DNA from 4 places in the Pseudomonas sp. FW305-3-2-15-C-LB1 genome. Region 2 is predicted to be linked to each of the others. Evidence: predicted binding sites of a transcription regulator. Region 2 holds the regulator's gene; each other region holds the start of a gene.
What was found. The regulator FliA, encoded in region 2, starts transcription of late flagellar genes. The targets are predictions, from matches to a motif close to CTAAAGTTTNNNNNNNNNNNGCCGNTAA.
Positions count from the first base shown of each region.

Region 1: flgM (flagellar biosynthesis anti-sigma factor FlgM) is a predicted target of FliA. The motif match lies at 1,922-1,949, and genes of this name have one in related genera.
Region 3: AC3WP7_RS02510 (flagellar protein MotY) is a predicted target of FliA. The motif match lies at 3,389-3,416, and genes of this name have one in related genera.
Region 4: motA (flagellar motor stator protein MotA) is a predicted target of FliA. The motif match lies at 3,158-3,185, and genes of this name have one in related genera.

Region 1 covers NZ_JBYSZX010000002.1:615,496-620,899, reverse strand. The annotation lists gene AC3WP7_RS06685 (MFS transporter) at 1-133, shown strand, start outside; gene AC3WP7_RS06680 (flagellar brake protein) at 196-945, opposite strand; gene AC3WP7_RS06675 (flagella synthesis protein FlgN) at 1,042-1,512, opposite strand; gene flgM (flagellar biosynthesis anti-sigma factor FlgM) at 1,561-1,884, opposite strand; gene flgA (flagellar basal body P-ring formation chaperone FlgA) at 2,026-2,790, opposite strand; gene AC3WP7_RS06660 (chemotaxis protein CheV) at 2,885-3,817, shown strand; gene cheR (protein-glutamate O-methyltransferase CheR) at 3,860-4,687, shown strand; gene flgB (flagellar basal body rod protein FlgB) at 4,996-5,403, shown strand.
Region 2 covers NZ_JBYSZX010000002.1:265,404-270,807, forward strand. The annotation lists gene AC3WP7_RS05015 (chemotaxis protein CheA) at 1-1,895, opposite strand, end outside; gene AC3WP7_RS05020 (protein phosphatase CheZ) at 1,907-2,695, opposite strand; gene AC3WP7_RS05025 (chemotaxis response regulator CheY) at 2,714-3,088, opposite strand; gene fliA (RNA polymerase sigma factor FliA) at 3,258-3,998, opposite strand; gene fleN (flagellar synthesis regulator FleN) at 3,995-4,828, opposite strand; gene flhF (flagellar biosynthesis GTPase FlhF) at 4,935-5,404, opposite strand, start outside.
Region 3 covers NZ_JBYSZX010000001.1:549,004-554,407, reverse strand. The annotation lists gene AC3WP7_RS02520 (response regulator transcription factor) at 1-446, opposite strand, end outside; gene AC3WP7_RS02515 (argininosuccinate synthase) at 1,070-2,287, opposite strand; gene AC3WP7_RS02510 (flagellar protein MotY) at 2,417-3,325, opposite strand; gene pyrC (dihydroorotase) at 3,482-4,528, shown strand; gene rnt (ribonuclease T) at 4,525-5,196, shown strand; gene AC3WP7_RS02495 (peroxiredoxin) at 5,261-5,404, opposite strand, start outside.
Region 4 covers NZ_JBYSZX010000003.1:499,577-504,980, forward strand. The annotation lists gene asd (archaetidylserine decarboxylase) at 1-662, opposite strand, end outside; gene AC3WP7_RS09020 (rhodanese-like domain-containing protein) at 678-1,493, opposite strand; gene AC3WP7_RS09025 (HDOD domain-containing protein) at 1,551-3,086, opposite strand; gene motA (flagellar motor stator protein MotA) at 3,253-4,104, shown strand; gene motB (flagellar motor protein MotB) at 4,108-5,127, shown strand.

The DNA.
Region 1 (5,404 bases), 350 kb from region 2:
GCAAATGCAAACCGCCACGCCGGAACCCGAGCCGGAAACGGTCACGCCGGTCGACGAGCCGCTTTTTGAGGGGCCGCCTGAGCCACCGGGCCCGGACGAGCATCCTCACGACTTGAGCAGGGCGCGCCCCTGAATGCAAAAAAAACGGGCAGATCCCATCAGGGGCTGCCCGTTTTTTTGCTGCGATCTTTGAGTTTAAAAATCGTCGTCTTTGTCGAAACGCCGTGCTTCGCGTTGCAGTTGGTACACAAAGCGCTCGACCTGGCGCTGCACCAAACCACTCATATTGTGGAAGCGCACGCCGGCAAACGTGGTGTTGATCTTTTCTTCGAAATGCAGGTAACGCAGTTCGACCGAAGTGGTCATGCTGCCAAAGGGCAGGGCGGCGATAAAGCGGTCGTAGACCTGGCCCAGTTGCAGGCGCTCGGAGATGTCTCCTTCGAAGCGCAATTTGCAACCTGTGGCGGAAATATCCAGCAGCTTGCCGCTGACCGGGGCCTTGAGCTTCTCGCCACCCAGCTCGATGTTCACCAGTTGCGCCAGTTTCAAGGCTGCGCGAAAGGCATTGCGACGCTGGTGATAGACCACTTCGCTGGGCAGGCTACCGGTGTAGATGCGGTGGCCGTCCTTTTCGCTGATGTTCAGGTTGCCATTGCTTTCCCAGGCGACACGCACGCCGTCGTGGAAACCTTCGATACGGAAGGGTTCGCCGTTTTCGAGGTGGCGTTCGCCATCGCGAGGAATCATTTCATCCAGGGCCAACGTGCCGCTGTCCCGATTGACGTCTACCAAGTAGCTCTGAAAGCGCTGGCTGCGTTCATGGAAGGTGATGATCAGCGGGTCATGGCTTTCTTGCAGCATGCGCAAGGTACTGGCGATTTCCAGAGGCGTGGTGAGGACCTTGGGTGGCTGCGGGGCATCTTCCGCATTAAGGGCGTTGAACACGGTTCTTCCATCTCCAGACAAAATACGACTACACGCAAGAGCAGGCATTCTGCCAGTATGTGGCGCGCCTTGGATAGGCCGCGCTGTAAACCGGCGTCAGGCTTGGCTGCGGGTGCTTGGCTTGACCAGGCGCGAGGTGGAACCCTGAGCGTTGTAAAGCGCTGGAGGCTCTCCGCCGTGAAGTATACGCAACTGGTTGGCGGTCGTGGCTTGCTGAAGCTGGATCGACTGACCGTTGAGCTGGTTGGCTTCCTGGCACTGGGTGAGCAATTGGTTGAGTGCTTTGCTCTGGGCCAGTAGTTGATCGCCGACCGAGGAGTGGCTGGCCAGCTGCGCGAGCCCATCATGGTCGGCCGGCAGGCCCAGGCTGACGAGGATCTCGCTGCGTTTTTTGCCGTGCTGTTCCAGCAGGACAATCAGCGATTGCTTGCGCGCCAGAATTTCTTCCAGCAAGGGCATGTCCCGGCCGTAAAGGGCCAGGGATTCTTCCCTGAGCAGCTCGAGCAGCAATTGCGTCGGTGCTAGATCATCAATGATCAGTTGAAGCAGGGTTTCGTCGTGATGCATGGCTGGCCTTGGGGTTTAAGCGTCCAAAAGCCCGGCGCAGGCCTTTGCCTAGCGCTCGGCTTCGAAATTAAGCAGCTTGCTGGCTACACGGTTGCTGTCGACTTTATAGCTGCCATCGGCGATTGCCTGTTTCAATTCGGCCACACGGGCTTTATTGACCACCGGTTGATCGCGCAGCGAGTCAGTGACCTTCTGCAACTGTTGAGCCTCATTGCTCAGGTGTACGGATTCCCCGCTCTGGCTGGCGCTGGCCTGTTCTGCCTTGACGGGCACTGGCTGGGCCTTGGCTTCTACGCTGTCCTTGGTGCCGGCAGTGCGCGTAGGGGCCGACGTCGTCGGGGTGTTATTCAAACGGCTGAAATCGATGACCATGATCAAAAAACCTCTGGGTATTTGGACGCTTGCCATGTTTTCGGCCATATCTGGACAAACTTTAGGCTCGAATGACAATAAACTGCACAGGCCGGCATCCAACCGACAGTGTAGGAAAAGCTGGCGTCTGATACCAGTGGTCTATAAAGCCACCTCCACTTGGCCGGGGGCCGTGACCCGCGCCTTGATCACCCGGTTGGAGTTGAGATTCTTCACGCGGATCTGTTCGCTCATGCCGCCGTTGGACAAGGCCTCCCCCGGCATTTTGACCTGCAGCGCGCCACTGCTGGCGGAAATCACTACCTGGTCGCCTTTGCGAATCACCTCGGCCTGCTCCAGATGCACCAGGGTGATGACCTGATCGGTGACCACTGGTCGGGTCAGTTTCTGCCCGACGGCCTGGTCGAGGGAGGTCAGGTAGCCCTGGCTGATCATGCTGATATCGCGCTCGCGCAACACCACGTCCTCGAAACCGATAATGCCCGTGCGTTTAAGTGGACGGGCAACCACCACCACATCGCGGAATAATTTGACCTGAGCGGGCACGAACACCGTCCAGGGCGAGGCGCCGTCGCAACGCACCTTGACCGTTACACGTCCGATGGGCTGGGCGGGGCTTTCCAGGGTGGCTGTCAATTCCTTGTCGCACATTGGCATGCGCAGGCGCGGGTCCAACTGGTTGACCTGGATTTCGTAACGCCCCGGCGTCTGTGTGGTCGCCAGATAATCTTCTACAGTGAACTCAAGAAAGCCCTGGGTGACGCCGATAAGTAGATCAGGCAAGGTGACGTTATCTGCGCGGGCCGTGGCGCCCAGGCCCAAGGCAAGCAGTGCCAGCGGCGCGCAGAGCAGTCTGCAATACCGTGTCAGGTGGAGGCGTCGGGAAACTGTCGTTTTAATATCCATGACCAATAAATAGCAAAGCTCGTGCCGTTTAGTGTTGGGTGCGCGTCACTGCCCTTATAGGTATGGCCGAAGGTTTTAGCGTGGGAGTCAAGGCATGGCAGGAGTAATGGATTCAGTAAACCAGCGCACACAGCTGGTGGGGCAGAATCGCCTGGAGTTGTTGCTTTTTCGCCTGGATGGCAAGCAGTTGTATGGCATCAACGTGTTCAAGGTGCGGGAAGTGCTGCAATGCCCCAAGCTGACGATCATGCCCAAGTCCAGCCCGGTGGTGTGTGGCGTTGCCAACATACGTGGCGCGACGATCCCGATTCTTGATCTGGCCCTGGCCACCGGTTCCGCCGGGTTGCAGGACCGCGAAAACCCGTTCGTGATCATTACCGAGTACAACACCAAGACCCAGGGTTTCCTGGTGCGCTCGGTGGAGCGCATCGTCAACATGAACTGGGAAGAGATCCATCCGCCACCCAAGGGCACCGGTCGCGATCACTACCTAACGGCGGTGACGCGGGTCGACAACCAGCTGGTGGAAATCATCGACGTCGAGAAAATCCTCGCCGAAGTGGCGCCTACCTCTGAGTCGATCTCCGTGGGTGTGGTGGACGCCGAAACCGCGCACAAGGCAGTCTCACTGCGCGTGCTCACGGTGGACGACTCGTCCGTGGCGCGCAAGCAGGTGACCCGTTGCCTGCAAACCGTCGGGGTTGAAGTGGTCGCCCTCAATGATGGTCGCCAGGCGTTGGACTACCTGCGCAAGCTGGTGGACGACGGCAAGAAGCCGGAGGAAGAATTCTTGATGATGATCTCCGACATCGAGATGCCGGAAATGGACGGCTATACCCTCACGGCCGAGATCCGCAACGATCCACGCATGCAAAAATTGCATATCATCCTGCATACTTCGTTGTCGGGTGTATTCAACCAGGCGATGGTCAAGAAGGTCGGTGCCGATGACTTTTTGGCCAAATTCCGTCCTGATGACCTGGCATCCCGGGTTGTCGACCGGATCAAGGCAGCAGATCACAGCTAAGGTGTTTCCCTTGGCGGTCATACGATTTTAGAGGCGGTATCAGTGTCTACAGGTAATTTGGATTTTGAACAGTTCCGGGTCTTCCTGGAAAAAGCCTGTGGCATATTGCTCGGTGAAAACAAGCAGTACCTGGTATCCAGCCGTCTCAACAAACTGATGGAGCAGCAGGGTATCAAGTCGTTGGGTGAGCTGGTCCAGCGCATCCAGGGCCAGCCGCGCAGCGGGCTCAAGGAGATGGTGGTCGATGCCATGACCACCAACGAAACCCTGTGGTTTCGCGATACCTACCCGTTTGAAGTGCTCAAGAGCAAAGTGCTGCCGGAGGCCATCAAGGCCAGCCCGGGCCAGCGCCTGCGCATCTGGTCGGCCGCCTGTTCCTCGGGGCAGGAGCCGTACTCTATTTCGATGTCCATCGATGAGTTCGAGCGGACCAACATGGGCCAGTTGAAGGCCGGGGCGCAAATCGTGGCCACCGACCTGTCCGGCACAATGCTCACCAACTGCAAGACCGGCGAGTACGACAGCCTGGCCCTGGGGCGTGGTTTGTCCCAGGAACGCCTGCAGCGTTACTTCGACCCGAAAGGGGCGGGACGCTGGGCGGTCAAGGCGCCGATCAAGAACCGTGTGGAGTTCCGCTCCTTCAACCTGCTCGACAGCTATGCCAGCCTGGGCAAGTTCGACATGGTGTTCTGCCGCAACGTGCTGATCTACTTCTCGGCCGAAGTGAAGAAAGACATCCTGTTGCGCATCCACGGCACGCTCAAGCGCGGTGGTTATCTGTTCCTTGGCGCTTCTGAGGCGCTGAACGGTCTGCCGGACCATTTCCAGATGGTGCAGTGCAGCCCGGGGATCATCTACCAGGCCAAGTAAGGCTGACGCGGTAAAAAATGTGGGAGGGGGCTTGCCCCCGATGCCGGTGTGTCAGTGATCGATGTATCAACTGAACCGCTGCCATCGGGGCAAGCCCCCTCCCACATTTGTTTTGCGGCAAACCCAAGTAAAGCGGCAACCCTCATTGCCGCTTTACTGGCGCCACGCGGAAACCGCTTGCCGCTTTTCTGGCATTGCCGCTGGCAACCTCCTCCAGAACCCTTGATATACGGGCCTTCGCCAGGTTGGCATGCACCTTGCTATAACCCTGGTAACGAAAAGCAGGTCAGCCCTTGAAGGTTTCCGCCATGAGCATCAGCTTCGATAAAGCGCTCGGTATCCACGAACAAGCCCTGGGCTTCCGCGCCCAGCGTGCCGAAGTCCTGGCCAACAACATTGCCAACGCCGACACCCCGAACTACAAGGCTCGGGACCTGGACTTCTCCGCCGTGCTCGCCGCACAGCAAGACAAGACCAAGAACGGCACCTTCGCCTTGAACATGACCAACAGCCGTCATATCGAAGCGCAAGGCTTGAGCAATGGCGACGAGTCGTTGCTGTATCGCACGCCGATGCAGCCGTCGATCGACCAGAACACCGTCGACGCCCAGTTGGAGCAATCGGCCTACGCCGAGAACTCGGTGAACTTCCAAGCCAGCTTTACCCTGCTCAACAGCAAATTCAAAGGGCTGATGTCAGCCCTGCGTGGAGAGTAAG
Region 2 (5,404 bases):
CCGTCCACCACGTTGGTGCGCGACAGGTCGAGGTGGAAGATTTCGTTGACGTTGACCAGCGGGAAGGCGAACGCCTGGTTGCCCAGCATCACCATCAGGGTCGGCATGATCGCCAGGGTCAACGGCACCTTGATGACGATCTTGGAGCCCTGGCCCTTGGTCGAGTAGATGTTGATCGAGCCGTTGAGCTGGCTGATCTTGGTCTTCACCACGTCCATGCCGACGCCACGGCCGGACACGTCGGAAATCTCGGTCTTGGTCGAGAAGCCCGGGGCGAAGATCAGGTTGTAGCACTCGGTGTCGGTCAGGCGGTCGGCGGCGTCCTTGTCCATCACGCCGCGCTTGACCGCGATGTTGCGCAATATGGTCGGGTCCATGCCTTTGCCGTCGTCAGTGATCGACAGCAGGATGTGGTCGCCCTCTTGCTCGGCAGCCAGGATCACCTTGCCGTTGCGCGACTTGCCCGAGGCTTCGCGCTCTTCCGGGGTTTCCACGCCGTGGTCCACGGCGTTGCGCACCAAGTGGACCAGCGGGTCGGCCAGGGCCTCGACCAGGTTCTTGTCGAGGTCGGTTTCTTCGCCCACCAGTTCCAGGTTGATTTCTTTCTTCAGCTGACGCGCGAGGTCGCGAACCAGGCGCGGGAAGCGCCCGAAGACTTTCTTGATCGGCTGCATCCGCGTTTTCATCACGGCGGTCTGCAGGTCGGCGGTCACCACGTCGAGGTTCGACACGGCTTTCTGCATGGCTTCATCGCCGCTGCTCAGGCCCAGGCGCACCAGGCGGTTACGCACCAGTACCAGTTCGCCGACCATGTTCATGATGTCGTCCAGGCGCGCGGTATCCACCCGCACGGTGGTCTCGGCTTCACTGGCAGGCTTCTCGGCTGCCGGTGCCGGGGCGGCGCGCGCCGGAGCAGGTGCGGCGGCCGGGGCCGGTGCTGGCTTGGCGGCTGGAGCAGGCGCAGCGGCCTTGGCGGCGGCCGGTGCAGCTGTCGCAACCGCAGCGGCCGGGGCCACTTCACTGAACTTGCCCTTGCCGTGCAATTCGTCCAGCAGGGATTCGAACTCGTGATCGGAGATCAGCCCATCGCCCGCAGGAGCGGCACTGGCAGCAGCCGGTGCCGCAGCCGTGGCGGCGACTTCCGGCAAGGCGTCGGCCGCGAAGGTGCCCTTGCCATGCAGTTGGTCGAGCAATGCCTCGAATTCATCGTCGGTAATATCGGTGCTGGCGCTGGCCGCCGGTGCATCCGCAGCCGCAGCGGCGGGTGCCACGGCGTCGGCCGCGAACTGACCTTTGCCATGCAACTGGTCGAGCAGCGATTCGAACTCAGCGTCAGTGATGTCTTCGCTGGTCGGTGCGGCGACCGGCGCGGCCGGTGCTTGCGCCTCGGCCTTGACGGCACTGAGGGAGTTGAGCAGCTGTTCGAATTCGCTGTCGGTCACATCCGGTTCGGCCTCAACCACAGGCTCCGGCGCGGCTTCAACCACCGGTGCGGCCGACGTGTCGGCAGGCTCCGCATAGCGCGCCAGGGCGGCCAGCAGTTCCGGGGTCGCCGCCGTGATCGGGGCACGCTCACGCACCTCGCTGAACATGCCGTTGACCGCATCCAGTGCTTCGAGAATCACGTCCATCAACTCCGAATCAACGTGACGCTCACCCTTGCGCAGGATGTCGAACACGTTCTCGGCGATGTGGCAGCACTCCACCAGCTCATGGAGCTGGAGGAAGCCGGCGCCCCCTTTTACAGTGTGAAAACCGCGAAAAATTGCATTGAGCAGGTTCGCATCATCCGGTCGGCTTTCCAGCTCGACCAGTTGCTCGGACAACTGCTCTAAAATTTCGCCGGCCTCTACAAGGAAATCCTGAAGGATTTCTTCATCGGCGCCGAAGCTCATGTGGGTGCTCCTTAGAAGCCTAAACTGGATAACAGGTCATCGACATCATCTTGACCCGATACAACGTCTTCACGTTTATCGGCATGAATCTGCGGACCTTCACCCTTGGCGAGATGTTTTTGTGGATCTTTTTCCGAGAGGATCGCTTCGCGGTCATGTTCGATGCCAGCGAAACGGTCAACCTGGCCTGCCATAAGCACCAATTTGAGCAAGTTGCTTTCCACTTCGGTGACCAACTGGGTCACACGCTTGATCACCTGACCGGTGAGGTCCTGGTAATCCTGGGCCAGCAGAATGTCGTTGAGGTTGCTGGAAACCGTACGGTTTTCCTGCTCGCTGCGTGACAGGAAACCGTCGACCCGACGCGCCAACTCGCGAAACTCCTCGGCCCCCACTTCCCGGCGCATGAAGCGGCCCCAGTCGTGGCTCAGGGCCTGGGCTTCAGTGGCCATGCCGTTGACCAGGGGCGTGGCGTTTTCCACCAGGTCCATGGTGCGGTTGGCCGCCGCCTCAGTCAGCCTGACCACATAGGACAGGCGTTCGGTGGCATCGGTGATTTGCGAGATTTCTTCGGCCTGGGGCATGTGCGGGTCAATCTGGAAATTGACGATCGCACTGTGCAGCTCGCGTGTGAGCTTGCCCACTTCCTGGTACAGGCCGCGGTCACGGGTCTGGTTGAGCTCATGGATTAACTGCACCGCGTCGCCGAACTGGCCTCTTTCAAGGCTGTCGACCAACTGGTGAGCATGCTTTTTCAGGGTCGACTCGAAGTCTCCCTGTGACGTTTCTTTATGCTCCATAGCTCCCCCGCGATGGCATTAGCCGTGGATGCGTTCGAAGATTTTTTCGATCTTCTCTTTCAAGGCCAATGCCGTGAATGGCTTGACCACGTAACCGTTGACCCCGGCCTGGGCGGCTTCGATGATCTGCTCACGCTTGGCTTCGGCGGTGACCATCAGCACAGGCAGGCTGCGCAGCTTTTCGTCAGCGCGCACGTGGCGCAGCAAGTCGATACCGGTCATGCCCGGCATGTTCCAGTCTGTTACCAGAAAGTCGATGCTCCCGCTGTTGAGGATCGGAATGGCCGTAATGCCGTCATCCGCCTCGACCGTGTTTGTGAACCCAAGGTCACGCAACAGGTTTTTTATGATCCGCCGCATCGTTGAGAAGTCATCAACGATGAGGATTTTCATGTTCTTGTCCAATTCGACCTCCAAGCAGTCTTAAACGCGCCCAGCACCTGGACGCGCCATTTCAATCAACAGGCATTACACAAAAAGGACTGCCGGGGGCACCACGGGTCGAACCCGCGAAGGCCGGTTGCCCTCGCGGTATCGTCTGCAGTGTCCCCACACTGCCTGTTCAGCGCGCTCGCCACTCTCCCAAACGCCCCCGCAAGCGGGCTGCGCACTGGCTGTGCAACTGGCTGACCCGCGATTCGCTGACACCCAGGACCTCACCGATTTCCTTGAGGTTCAGCTCTTCGTCGTAGTACAGCGCCAACACCAGCCGCTCACGCTCCGGCAAATTGGCAATCGCGTCCGCCAACGCTCCCTGGAAACGCTCATCTTCCAGGTCACGCGATGGCTCCATATGAGCACTCGCGCCGTCCTCGTGCAGCCCTTCATGTTCGCCGTCCTGCAACAGGTCGTCGAAACTGAACAGGCGGCTGCCCAAGGTATCGTTCAAAATCCCGTAGTAATCGTCGAGACTCAATTGGAGTTCGGCCGCAACTTCGTGATCTTTAGCGTCGCGACCGGTTTTTGCTTCAATTGCGCGAATTGCGTCACTGACCATGCGTGTGTTGCGGTGTACCGAACGCGGCGCCCAGTCACCTTTGCGCACTTCATCGAGCATCGCGCCACGGATGCGGATGCCCGCATACGTCTCGAAACTCGCCCCCTTGCTCGCGTCGTATTTGGTCGACACTTCGAGCAGGCCGATCATGCCCGCCTGGATCAGGTCTTCGACCTGCACGCTGGCGGGCAGGCGTGCCAGCAGGTGATAGGCAATGCGCTTGACCAGGGGCGCGTAGCGCTCGATCAACTCGCCCTGGCTGTCACGGGCAGACTTCTTGTAAGCGTTGTAGCCGGTCGCTGTCATAGCACGGGTCCTGCGCTCGTCTGATGCACCAATCGCTCGACGAAAAACTCCAGATGCCCCCGGGGGTTGGCGGGCAACGGCCAGGTATCGACCTTCTGGGCAATAGCCTTGAACGCCAGTGCACACTTGGAACGAGGGAATGCTTCGTAGACTGCACGCTGCTTTTGCACAGCCTTGCGCACACACTCGTCGTAGGGAACTGCGCCGACGTATTGTAAGGCGACATCGAGGAAACGATCCGTGACCTTGGTCAACTTGGCGAACAGGTTGCGCCCTTCCTGCGGACTCTGGGCCATGTTGGCCAGGACGCGGAAGCGGTTCATGCCGTAATCACGGTTAAGCAGTTTGATCAGGGCGTAGGCGTCGGTGATCGAGGTGGGTTCATCGCAGACCACCAGCAACACTTCCTGCGCGGCGCGCACGAAGCTGACCACGGATTCGCCGATCCCGGCGGCGGTGTCGATCACCAGCACGTCGAGGTTGTCGCCGATGTCACTGAAGGCCTGGATCAGGCCGGCATGCTGCGCCGGGCTCAGGTGCACCATGCTCTGGGTGCCGGAGGCGGCCGGGACGATGCGGATGCCACCGGGACCTTGCAGCAGCACATCGCGCAGCTCACAACGGCCCTCGATCACATCGGCAAGGGTGTGCTTGGGCGTCAGCCCCAGCAGAACGTCGACGTTCGCCAACCCCAGGTCAGCATCCAGCAGCATGACGCGACGGCCAAGCTCTGCCAGGGCCAGGGACAAATTCACTGACACGTTAGTTTTTCCGACGCCACCTTTGCCGCCGGTCACCGCGATCACCTGTACGGGATGCATGCTGCCCATTTTATTTCTTTACCTTGTCTTGCTTAGACGCAGGCTACATGGCTTGGCCGCGTGAATCGCTTGCAGACCATCGATGTAGATACTTTTCACGGTGTTCATACCGTCCTCAACCTACCCGCTTCGCCGGGTTGTGGTAGAGGTCGGCGAACATATCGGCCATCGCTTCCTCGCTAGGCTCGTCTTGCATTTGCACGCTGACTGCACGGCTGACCAACTGATGACGGCGCGGCAGATGCAGATCATCCGGGATCCGCGGCCCGTCGGTCAGGTAGGCGACCGGCAATTCATGACTGATGGCCAGGCTCAGCACCTCGCCCAGGCTCGCGGTTTCGTCGAGCTTGGTGAGGATGCAACCGGCCAGGCCGCAGCGCTTGTAACTATGATACGCAGCGGTAAGAACCTGTTTCTGGCTGGTGGTTGCAAGCACCAGGTAATTTTTCGACTTGATGCCACGCCCGGCCAGGCTTTCCAACTGCATGCGCAAGGCCGGGTCGCTGGCTTGCAGGCCGGCGGTATCGATCAGCACCACGCGCTTGCGCAGCAGCGGGTCGAGGGCGTTGGCCAGGGACTGGCCCG
Region 3 (5,404 bases), on a different contig from region 2:
CGCTCGACCATATCGGCCTCGCTGGCATTGCCCATGGTGGAGCGTACCGAGTTGAGTGCCTGGTTGGGGAAGTAGCTGTAGCCTGACAGCACCGCCTTGATCGCACTCAGCAACTCGGTCAGGTCCTGTTGCTTGCACACGTAGCCGGCAGCCCCCGCCTGCATGCAACGCATGGAAAAATGGCCAGGGGCCTGGGACGTCAGCACCAGCACCTTAAAGGGCACGGATTGCTTGGTAGAAGACAGCCGGCAAATAACTTCCAGCCCGTCAAGTTTGGGAATCCCAATATCCAGTATGACAATGTCCGGCATATGCTCCCGTGCAAGTTGCAATGCATCGACACCGTTATCGGTCTCGGCAACGACCTCATAACCATGACGCTCCATTAGCATACGCACAGCAAGACGAATGACGGGATGATCATCCACGATCAGCACTTTATTCATGAGAAAGTCCAATTTCGCTGTTCGAATTATTTAGAGCAAGCACAATAGCCTAGTCGTTTCCTGGTTGGCATAGCGTTCCCCCCCGAGCAACAGCAAGCAGAGACCCACCCCACAGCGATAAAGGAATCGCCCTACAAAAAAACGCCAACTCAGATGTATCCAGTTTTATAGATCCTTTCAGACCTTTCCGGGGACTTACATATTTTGAGTGAAATATCCATGGAGTATCAGGGGGTGGGTAAACGTGCCGCACACAACTCTCAGGAAATGCCCCTTCCCTCTGCACTCCACTCAAGAATCCCGACAAGAAATGTCCGACTGTTTTAGTTCCATTTAACATATTCTCTTACACCCTTAATTCCTACAGCGTATTCCGTGCTTTATACGTTTGCCTCACTTTCATGAGTGAATCTTCTGTAAGACCAGTTCCTAGTCAGGTGTAAAAAAATCATTCGCCCTACAAACTTTCAACAACAGCACCCTCGAAGGTGCATTTGAAAATGCGTCGACTGAAAAACATCAACAAATGTTTAACCAGCTATAAACATCGCAATTCCACACAAAATCCATAGACAAAAAAAATGGCCCCTGAATAAGGGGCCATTCTTAAAACCGGCTGAGACTTAGAACAACGAGCGACCTTTGTTGGCCGCAATGCGCATGCGCAGTGCGTTCAACTTGATAAAGCCTGCTGCGTCCGCCTGATTGTAGGCGCCGCCATCTTCTTCGAAGGTAGCGATGTTGGCGTCGAACAACGACTCATCAGACTTGCGACCGGTGACGATCACGTTGCCCTTGTACAGCTTCAGGCGCACAACGCCGTTCACATGCACCTGGGAAGCATCGATCATCTGTTGCAGCATCAGACGCTCAGGGCTCCACCAGTAGCCGGTGTAGATCAGGCTGGCGTACTTGGGCATCAGCTCGTCTTTGAGGTGAGCCACTTCGCGGTCCAGGGTGATGGATTCGATGGCCCGGTGGGCGCGCAGCATGATGGTGCCGCCTGGGGTTTCGTAGCAACCACGGGACTTCATGCCCACGTAGCGGTTCTCGACGATGTCGAGACGGCCGATACCGTGTTCGCCACCGATACGGTTCAAGGTCGCCAGCACAGTGGCCGGGGTCATTTCGACGCCGTCCAGCGCGACGATGTCGCCATTGCGGTAGGTCAGTTCCAGGTATTGCGGCTTGTCTGGAGCGTTCTCCGGGGAGACGGTCCATTTCCACATGTCTTCTTCGTGCTCGGTCCAGGTGTCTTCCAGCACGCCGCCTTCATAGGAGATGTGCAGCAGGTTGGCATCCATCGAGTACGGGGACTTCTTCTTGCCGTGACGCTCGATCGGGATCGCGTGCTTTTCAGCGTAATCCATCAGTTTTTCACGGGACAGCAGGTCCCATTCACGCCAAGGGGCGATCACTTTCACGCCTGGCTTGAGTGCATAGGCGCCCAGCTCGAAACGCACCTGGTCGTTGCCCTTGCCGGTAGCACCATGGGAAATGGCGTCGGCACCGGTTTCGTTGGCGATTTCGATCAGGCGCTTGGCAATCAGCGGACGTGCGATGGAAGTACCCAGCAGGTACTCGCCTTCGTAGACGGTGTTGGCGCGAAACATCGGGAAGACGAAATCGCGGACGAACTCTTCGCGCAGGTCGTCAATGTAGATCTCTTTCACGCCCATGGCTTGCGCCTTGGCACGTGCAGGTTCGACCTCTTCGCCCTGACCCAGGTCAGCGGTGAAGGTCACCACTTCACAGTTATAAGTATCCTGCAGCCACTTTAGGATCACCGAAGTGTCCAGGCCGCCGGAATACGCGAGAACGACCTTGTTTACGTCGGCCATGCCATCACTCCACGGGGTTGTACGGAAAGGCGTCGATTCTACCGACCAAAACCGTGGATTTACAGGGGCGCGACAGCAAATGAAGATAAAGCGACAGATTATGTCGAACGGGCGACCGATGGTCGCACCTTAAGACGTGTGTGCAGGATTACTTGCGCCAGTGGCTTGGGGCGCCGGCTTCTCGGGGGCTGCCACGCGTTCAAGCTGGATATTCACACGACGATTGCGTGCCCGGTTGGCCGCATTGGTGTTGGGCGCAAGGGGGTAGCTTTCGCCATGGAAGCGCAGGGTGATCTGCGACTCCTGGATACCGTTGGCCTTGAAGTAGTCCATCACCGCCAAGCCACGGCGGCGAGAGACGTCGCGATTGGTCAGGCGGTTGCCGCTGTTGTCCGAATGGCCATTCAACTCGATATGGTTGACCGTCGGGTCGGCTTTCATGAATGCAAGAATCACGTCGAGTTTCTTCTTGGCGGCTGCGTCCAACTCGATACCGCCACCCGGGAATCCGACTTCGGTCTGTTTGACCTGATCGTAATTCATCGGCAACAGCTTGGCGGTGCACAGCTGGTAGTCGTTATAAGCCTTATTGAATTTCACCGGCAACAAGCGGATTTCGGAGTAGCCGCCTTCACGGCCGTAGTGGCGGACCGTCGGGCTGCGCCCTTCCAGCAGTCCGGTGAACAGGCGACCGGCCTGGGCCTGCGAGCTATTGAACAACACATCGCCACTACCGGCACGCACGGCGCCGAGGTTGATATCGCCTCGGCCTGGCTGCCAAGGGGCGGCGGCGGCCAACAAGGTGGCCGAGCCTGTGCCCAGCGAACCGTTATAGGCTTTCAGACGAAATGTTGCCTGCTCACCCGCCCGGCGCACGAACTCACCCGAACCGAAGTCTGTGATCGGCTGGGTCAGACGGCACTCGAACTGGTCGCCCTCTACCTTCCACTCAATGTTCTCCAGACGTGTCTGGAACGTGAGGGCCATCGCGGGCAGGCTGGCGAACACACTGAGCAGGGCTAGATAATGCTGGCGCACGGGAGGCTCCACTGGTTTCTACAACACTTCAAAGCGTCATACATCGATAAGGCATACAAAAGGCTATCGGTTGCATCCTGCAAAACTTGATAGCGAGTGCCTGATAGAGTCTTTTCCGGTAGCATTCCCCCCAGATTGACCCGCCTGGAATCCCCAATGTCCGACCGCCTGACCCTGCTGCGTCCCGACGACTGGCATATTCATCTTCGCGATGGTGCTGCGTTACCCCACACCGTGGCCGATGTGGCGCGTACCTTTGGCCGCGCCATCATCATGCCTAACCTGGTTCCTCCGGTGCGTAACGCCGAGCAAGCCGATGCCTACCGCCAGCGTATCCTCGCTGCACGGCCGGCCGGCAGCCGGTTCGAACCGCTGATGGTGCTGTACCTTACCGACCGCACCCAGCCCGAAGAAATTCGCGAGGCCAAGGCCAGTGGGTTTGTGCACGCCGCCAAACTGTACCCGGCCGGCGCCACCACCAACTCCGATTCCGGCGTGACCAGTATCGACAAGATCCTGCCGGCCATCGAAGCCATGGCCGACGTCGGCATGCCGCTGCTGATCCACGGTGAAGTCACCCGTGGCGATGTGGACGTGTTCGATCGCGAGAAGATCTTCATCGACGAACACATGCGTCGCGTGGTGGAGCTGTTCCCGACCCTCAAGGTCGTGTTCGAGCACATCACCACTGCCGATGCAGTGCAGTTCGTCACCGAGGCCTCGGCCAACGTCGGTGCGACCATCACCGCGCATCACCTGCTGTACAACCGCAACCACATGCTGGTAGGCGGGATTCGGCCGCACTTCTATTGCCTGCCGATCCTCAAGCGCAACACGCACCAGGTGGCCTTGCTGGATGCGGCGACCAGCGGCAATCCGAAGTTTTTCCTCGGCACCGACTCCGCGCCTCACGCCCAGCACGCCAAAGAAGCCGCGTGCGGTTGTGCCGGCTGCTACACCGCCTATGCCGCCATCGAGCTGTACGCTGAAGCGTTCGAACAACGCAACGCGCTGGACAAGCTCGAAGGGTTCGCCAGCCTCAATGGCCCGCGTTTCTACGGCCTGCCGGCGAATACCGATCGCATTACCCTGGTTCGTGAAGACTGGACCGCCCCTGCCAGCCTGCCGTTTGGCGAGCTGACTGTCATCCCGCTGCGCGCCGGTGAAACACTGCGCTGGCGCCTGCTGGAGGAAAGCAAGTGAGTGAAGACCATTACGATGACGAACACGAGCACAGCGGTGGCGGATCCCGTCATCCGATGGCCGAGCGGTTCCGCGGCTATCTGCCGGTTGTCATCGACGTAGAAACCGGTGGTTTCAACTGCGCCACCGATGCGCTGCTGGAAATCGCCGCGACGACTATCGGCATGGACGAACAGGGTTTTGTGTTCCCGGAACACACCCACTTCTTCCGCGTCGAGCCGTTCGAAGGCGCCAATATCGAAGCGGCTGCCTTGGAGTTCACCGGTATCAAGCTCGATCACCCATTGCGCATGGCAGTAAGTGAAGAAGCGGCACTGACCGATATCTTCCGTGGCGTGCGCAAGGCATTGAAGGCCAATGGCTGCAAACGCGCGATCCTGGTCGGCCACAACAGCAGCTTTGACCTGGGCTTCCTGAATGCCGCCGTGGCGCGGTTGGACATGAAGCGCAACCCGTTTCACCCGTTCTCCAGCTTTGACACCGCTACTCTCGCCGGGCTGGCGTATGGCCAGACCGTGCTGGCCAAAGCCTGCCAGGCAGCCGGCATCGACTTTGACGGTCGTGAGGCTCATTCGGCCCGCTACGACACAGAGAAGACGGCCGAGCTGTTCTGCGGCATCGTCAACCGCTGGAAACAGATGGGCGGCTGGGAAGACTTCAACGACTGAAGTGGAATCCCGCGCATAAAAAAACCGGCCTTCTCAGGCCGGTTTTTTTTGCCGCAAACGTGACTTACAGCTTGCCGGCGTTCTCGGTCAGGTAAGCCGCAACACCTTCCGGCGAAGCGTTCATGCCTTTGTCGCCTTTTTTCCAGTTGGCAGGGCAGACTTCGCCGTGCTCCTCGTGGAATTGCAGGGCGTCGACCAGACGGATCAG
Region 4 (5,404 bases), on a different contig from region 2:
TTTGGCGGTGTCACCAAGCCGGCCCATACGGTTTCAATCGACGCCACAATCATCGCGCCCACCAATACCACGGCCATCGGGCCGCGTTCGGTGTCGAAGATGCAGGCAACGCGCTCGTTACGTGCGAACAACTCGGGTACGTTTTCAGCGGTGGTCTGGTTGACCGAAAAGATGCGTCCAGGAATGTAGACCATCTCGCGCAGCGTGCCGGCCAACGGCATGTGCACGCGGTGGTAGTCCTTCGGTGAGAGGTAGATGGTGGCGAAGTCGCCGCCCATGAACGGTGCAGCTACGGCCGCATCGCCACCCAGCAGTTCCAGCACGCTGAAGCTGTGGCCCTTGGCCTGGAATACGCGGCCATGTTCGATCGAGCCCAGTTGGCTGACCGCGCCATCGGCAGGGCTCAGCACCGCGCCTGGGGTTTGATCCAGCGGGCGGGCGCCGTCTTTCAGGGCGCGGGTGAAGAAGGCGTTGAAGTGCTCATAGGCGCTCAGGTCTTCAACCAGGGCCTGGGACATGTCCACTTGATAGCGCTTGGCAAACCAGGCGGTGAAGGCATTCTTGAACCAGCGCACGCGGCACTCGGCGATACAACCTGCCAGGCGCGACAGCAAGTGGTGCGGCAGCAAGTATTGGCTGAGGATAAACAACTGCTTTTTCATAACTGTCCTTAAACCTTAAATCTCGACGGGGGTGTCGGGGTGGTTGCCCCATTCGCCCCAGGAACCGGCATAACCTTTGACTCGCGGATAACCGAGCGCCTTGGCCACCAGGTAGGTGAAGCCAGAGCGGTGGTGAGTCTGGCAGTGAGTGATGATTTCTTTATCTTTGGTCAATCCGAGGTCTTCGAGAATCTGCGGCATGTCACGGCGGATACGCAGGTTGCGTGCCTTGTCCATGCCGGCGGTCCATTCGAAGTTGACCGCGCCGGGGATATGCCCGCCTTTGGCAGCGAGGACCTTCTCGCCGGAGTATTCCAGCGGCCCGCGAGCATCCCAGATGCCCAGGTCGGCAGCACCCAGCCGGCTTTGCAGGTATTCACGCGTGGCGGTGGGGCCTTCGTGCAGCGTGAGGCTGACCGGGCCACCGACAGGCGCGGGCACGTCGGTGGATACCGGGTGGTGTTCTTCCAGCCAGGCCAGCAGGCCGCCATCCAGGTAGTGGTATTTCTGGTGGCCGATCACGTCGAGCATCCAGATAAAGCGCCCGGCCCAGCCGCCGCCTTCGTCGTCATAGACCACGTAGGTTGCATCCGGGGTGTGGCCCAGTTCGCCGAACAGTTTTTCCAGGTCCGCCTTGCTGGGCAGCAGGCCGGGCGCCGGCGGCTGGCCCAGTTGGGTGCGCTTGGGGTCAACGAAATGCGCGCCGGGGATATGCCCTTCGGCGTAGCGGGCAGCGCTGGTGAGGTCCACCAGAATCAGGTGTTCGGCACCGAGGCGACCAATCAGGTCGCTGGATTCGATCACCAGCGGCAAGCCAGAGAAGTCAGGCATGTGAGGTCTCCTGGGCACAAATGTTGGCGATAAAAGAGGGCGATTGTAGCGCAAGCATCAGGCGCTGCGGTTGGTAAAGCAGTGCAGGGCTTTTTCGATGCATTGGGCGGTTTTGCCGAAGGCCTGCACGGTGGTTTCCGAGAACGGCCCCCCACCCTGGTCGGCCACCATCAGCATCACCACCTTGCCATTGCAGCTCAGGGAGCGCAGCAGCAGGTGTTCGCCGGTGAACAGACGGCGCAGGATCGGCGGCAGCAAGGCTGAGAACTGGGCATGGTTTTCGGGGTTGAGGCGCACCTGGGCGGACTTTTCCAGCAGGCGTTGCAGCAAGGTGCTGTTGACCACGTCCAGGCTCAGGTTGGCGGCGTCCTTGGGCAGGCCATCGACCTGGTGCACGCGCAAGGTGCTCATGGCGCGATCGGCCATCAACAGCATGACCCGTTGCATGCCGCTGGCGACCAAGGCCTCCTTGGCGCAGGTGGTCAGGTGCATCGCGTTGGCAAAGCGGCTCGGTTCCACCAACAGTTCAGTGCAGCGCTTGCGCCACACGGCCAGGGCCTCGGCGGTGGGCGGTGGCGCCGGCAGCAGGCCGCGATGGATCTTCGCCACGTGCCACGGCCAGATCAGCGATAGCGCCGGGTGCCAGAGGTCGGGCATCAGGGTGGTACGGGCACTGGTGACGGCTTGTTGGTGGACCAGTTGCTGCACCTCACCCAACGGTTGTTGCAGGTACAGCGCTGTGAGCAACTGCCAGCGTTCGGTGTGCGGGCAGGTCCAGGATTCCTGGGCCGACATCGCCAGGCCGTTGGCCAGCAACACGGTATTGGCCGGCTGGTTCAGCCAGCGCCGCAGATTGGGTTCAGCGTCGAGCAATTGCTGATGGCGCAGCGGGTCGTCTTCACGAGCGATATGCAGGGCCTTGACCAGCAGGCGCTGCTCGCTCATCAGCAACTTATAGCCCTGGGACACCCAGATCGGCAGGTGCCAGGCTTCGGTCATGCCGACGCAAAGGTCCAGCAGGCGTACGCCGAACAATTCCTGCTCGACCGTGCGGGCTGATTGGCCCTTGTGGATAACCCGCAGCTCCCACTCCTCCAGAAGCTTGGGGTAGGCCACCGCCATCGGCCACAGTGGCGACAGGAACAACAGGCTGCCCCAGTGGATGTCTTGCCACAGCCGCGCCAGGCGACTGCCGAACAAACCGTTGGCCTGCTGCGACGCGTGCTGGCTGACCAGCAACAGTTGGCGCAACGCCACGGGGATCTCGTTGGCCGGCACCGAGGGCAGGCGTGCCAGCAGTTCTTCGGCGCGCTTGAGGCCCAGGCGGTTGAGCGCCACTTCCAGGTTTTCCGCCGGTTCCGCCAGGCTGCCATGGGTGTGGCTGTTGGCCTCGCGCATCACGCTGAGCACCAGGGCCGGGCTGCTTTGCATCAGTTCGGCAATATCCCGCAATGAACTGCGGTTATCGCGGATGCCTTTGCACACACGGTCGTGACTGGCCTGGGGAACGGGCAGCAGCACTTCGTCCAGGCGCTTGATCCAAGCGGCGAGAGAGTTGGGTTTTGCAGTTGGGACTGTCGTTTCATTAGCCATGATTGGGGCGCGATCATCACTTGCGGTCTACACGCCCGGAGCGGGCCGAACTGGCTTTTCGCCTTAACGGGCTATAGTCTGGCGCAGTTTTGCCGATAAGTAGAACAAGAGTTTTCTGCTACACCCAATATGTCCATGAACCCGACGGCGCAAGTACTCATCTCCTATGGCTAAAATTATCGGCATCATCGTCGTCTTCGCAAGCGTGCTCGGCGGGTACGTCCTGTCCCACGGTAAAATCGCTGCGCTGATCCAGCCTTTCGAGGTGATGATCATCGGCGGTGCGGCGCTGGGTGCATTCCTGCAGGCCAACCCCGGCTACATGACCATGCACGTGATCAAGAAGTCGCTGGGCATGTTCGGTTCACGCTTTACCCATACCTTCTACCTGGAGGTGTTGGGCCTGGTCTACGAGATCCTCAACAAGAGCCGTCGCGAAGGCATGATGGCCATCGAGGCCGATATCGAAGACGCTGCCGCCAGCCCGATTTTCGCCAAGTACCCGGCCGTGCTCAAGGACGAGCGCATGACCGCCTACATCTGTGACTACCTGCGCATCATGTCCTCCGGCAACATGGCCCCCCATGAGCTGGAAGGCCTGTTCGACATGGAGTTGTTCAGCCTTAAAGAAGAGCTGGAGCACCCCTCCCACGCTGTGACCGGCATCGCCGATGGTATGCCGGGTTTCGGTATCGTCGCGGCGGTACTCGGTATCGTGGTGACCATGGCGTCCCTGGGTGAGGGCGACCAGGCCGCTATCGGCATGCACGTGGGTGCAGCGCTGGTCGGTACCTTCTTCGGTATTCTGGCGGCCTATGGCTTCTTCGGCCCGCTGGCGACTTCCCTGGCCCATGACGCCAAGGAAGAAGTGAACCTGTACGAATCGATCAAGGCCAGCCTGGTTGCTTCCGCTTCCGGCATGCCGCCGTCGCTGGCGGTGGAGTTCGGTCGTAAAGTGCTGTACCCCAAGCATCGCCCAAGCTTCGCCGAGCTGGAACAAGCGGTTCGCGGTCGCTAAGCCATGGAGAACAACCAGCCGATAATCATCAAGCGCGTCAAGCGCTTCGCTGCGGGGCACCATGGTGGCGCCTGGAAAATCGCCTTCGCCGACTTTGCGACGGCGATGATGGCGTTCTTCCTGGTGCTGTGGCTGATGTCCACCGCCACGCCCGAACAGAAGATCGCCATTGCCGGTTACTTCAAGGACCCGATTGGCTTTTCGGAAAGCGGCACGCCCTTTGTGATCGACCTGGGCGGTTCGCCGCAGTTGGCGCCTGAGCGCACCATCAACCCCGAAGTCAAGACTGAAGCGCCTCAGGAAAAAATCCCGATCGAGCGCGATACTGTCGAGTCGATGGCCGAACAGGTCGAGCAGGAGCGCCTTGAGCTGTTGCTGCAGGAGCTGCAGAACAAGGTCGAGGAAAACCCGCAACTGCTGAAGTTCAAGGACCAGATCTCCTTCGAAATCACGCCTGAAGGCCTGCGCATCCAGATCACCGACGCCGCCAACCGGCCTATGTTCGACTCCGGCAGCGCGCGTTTGAAGCCGTACTTCGAAGACATCCTGCTGGCCATGGCCGATACCATCAAAGCGGTACCCAACAAGATCAGCATCAGCGGCCACACCGACGCCAAGCCTTACGCGGGCCAGGGGGATTTCGGCAACTGGGAACTCTCGGCCAACCGCGCCAACGCCGCACGCCGTGCGCTGGTGGCCGGCAGCTATCCGGATGCGCAGGTGGCGCGGGTGGTGGGTTTTGCTTCGTCGCAGCTGTTTGATCATCAAGACCCGTTCAACCCGGTCAACCGCCGGATCGACATCGTGGTGCTGACCAAAAAGGCCCAGCGTGCGATTGAAGGTGACCAGCCGCCAGCGCCGCAACCTACTCCGGGGGCCGGCGCACCGGGTGAAGTACCGGCCGACCCGAACGCCATTCCGCCAGGGCAGGAGCCGTTGCCGGCGCATGAGTTGCGCCAGAAGCTGAACCTGTTTGATGACGGTGGGGTGAAGGATCCTACGGTGCCCAAGACGGGTTCTTAAGCTGCCGAAGCTGCTTCACTCATGAAAACGCCCCGATACTGATCGGGGCGTTTTCTTTTGCAGTCATAGCGGGAGGTAGGCTTTGACGCCTTTGATCACGCCTCGCATGTCATCGGTGCACAGGCGCGGTACGAAGTACTCCCGCCCTGTGGCTCGCGTCTTTCTATGGAGCTTGCTTCGCCCCTTCTGCGCCGCTGGATCAACCCCGAAGAGGATCCAGACTCCTGCCAGCTTGCGCTGGTGACGGAGCAATTATGCGCATCAGGAATTCCGAATT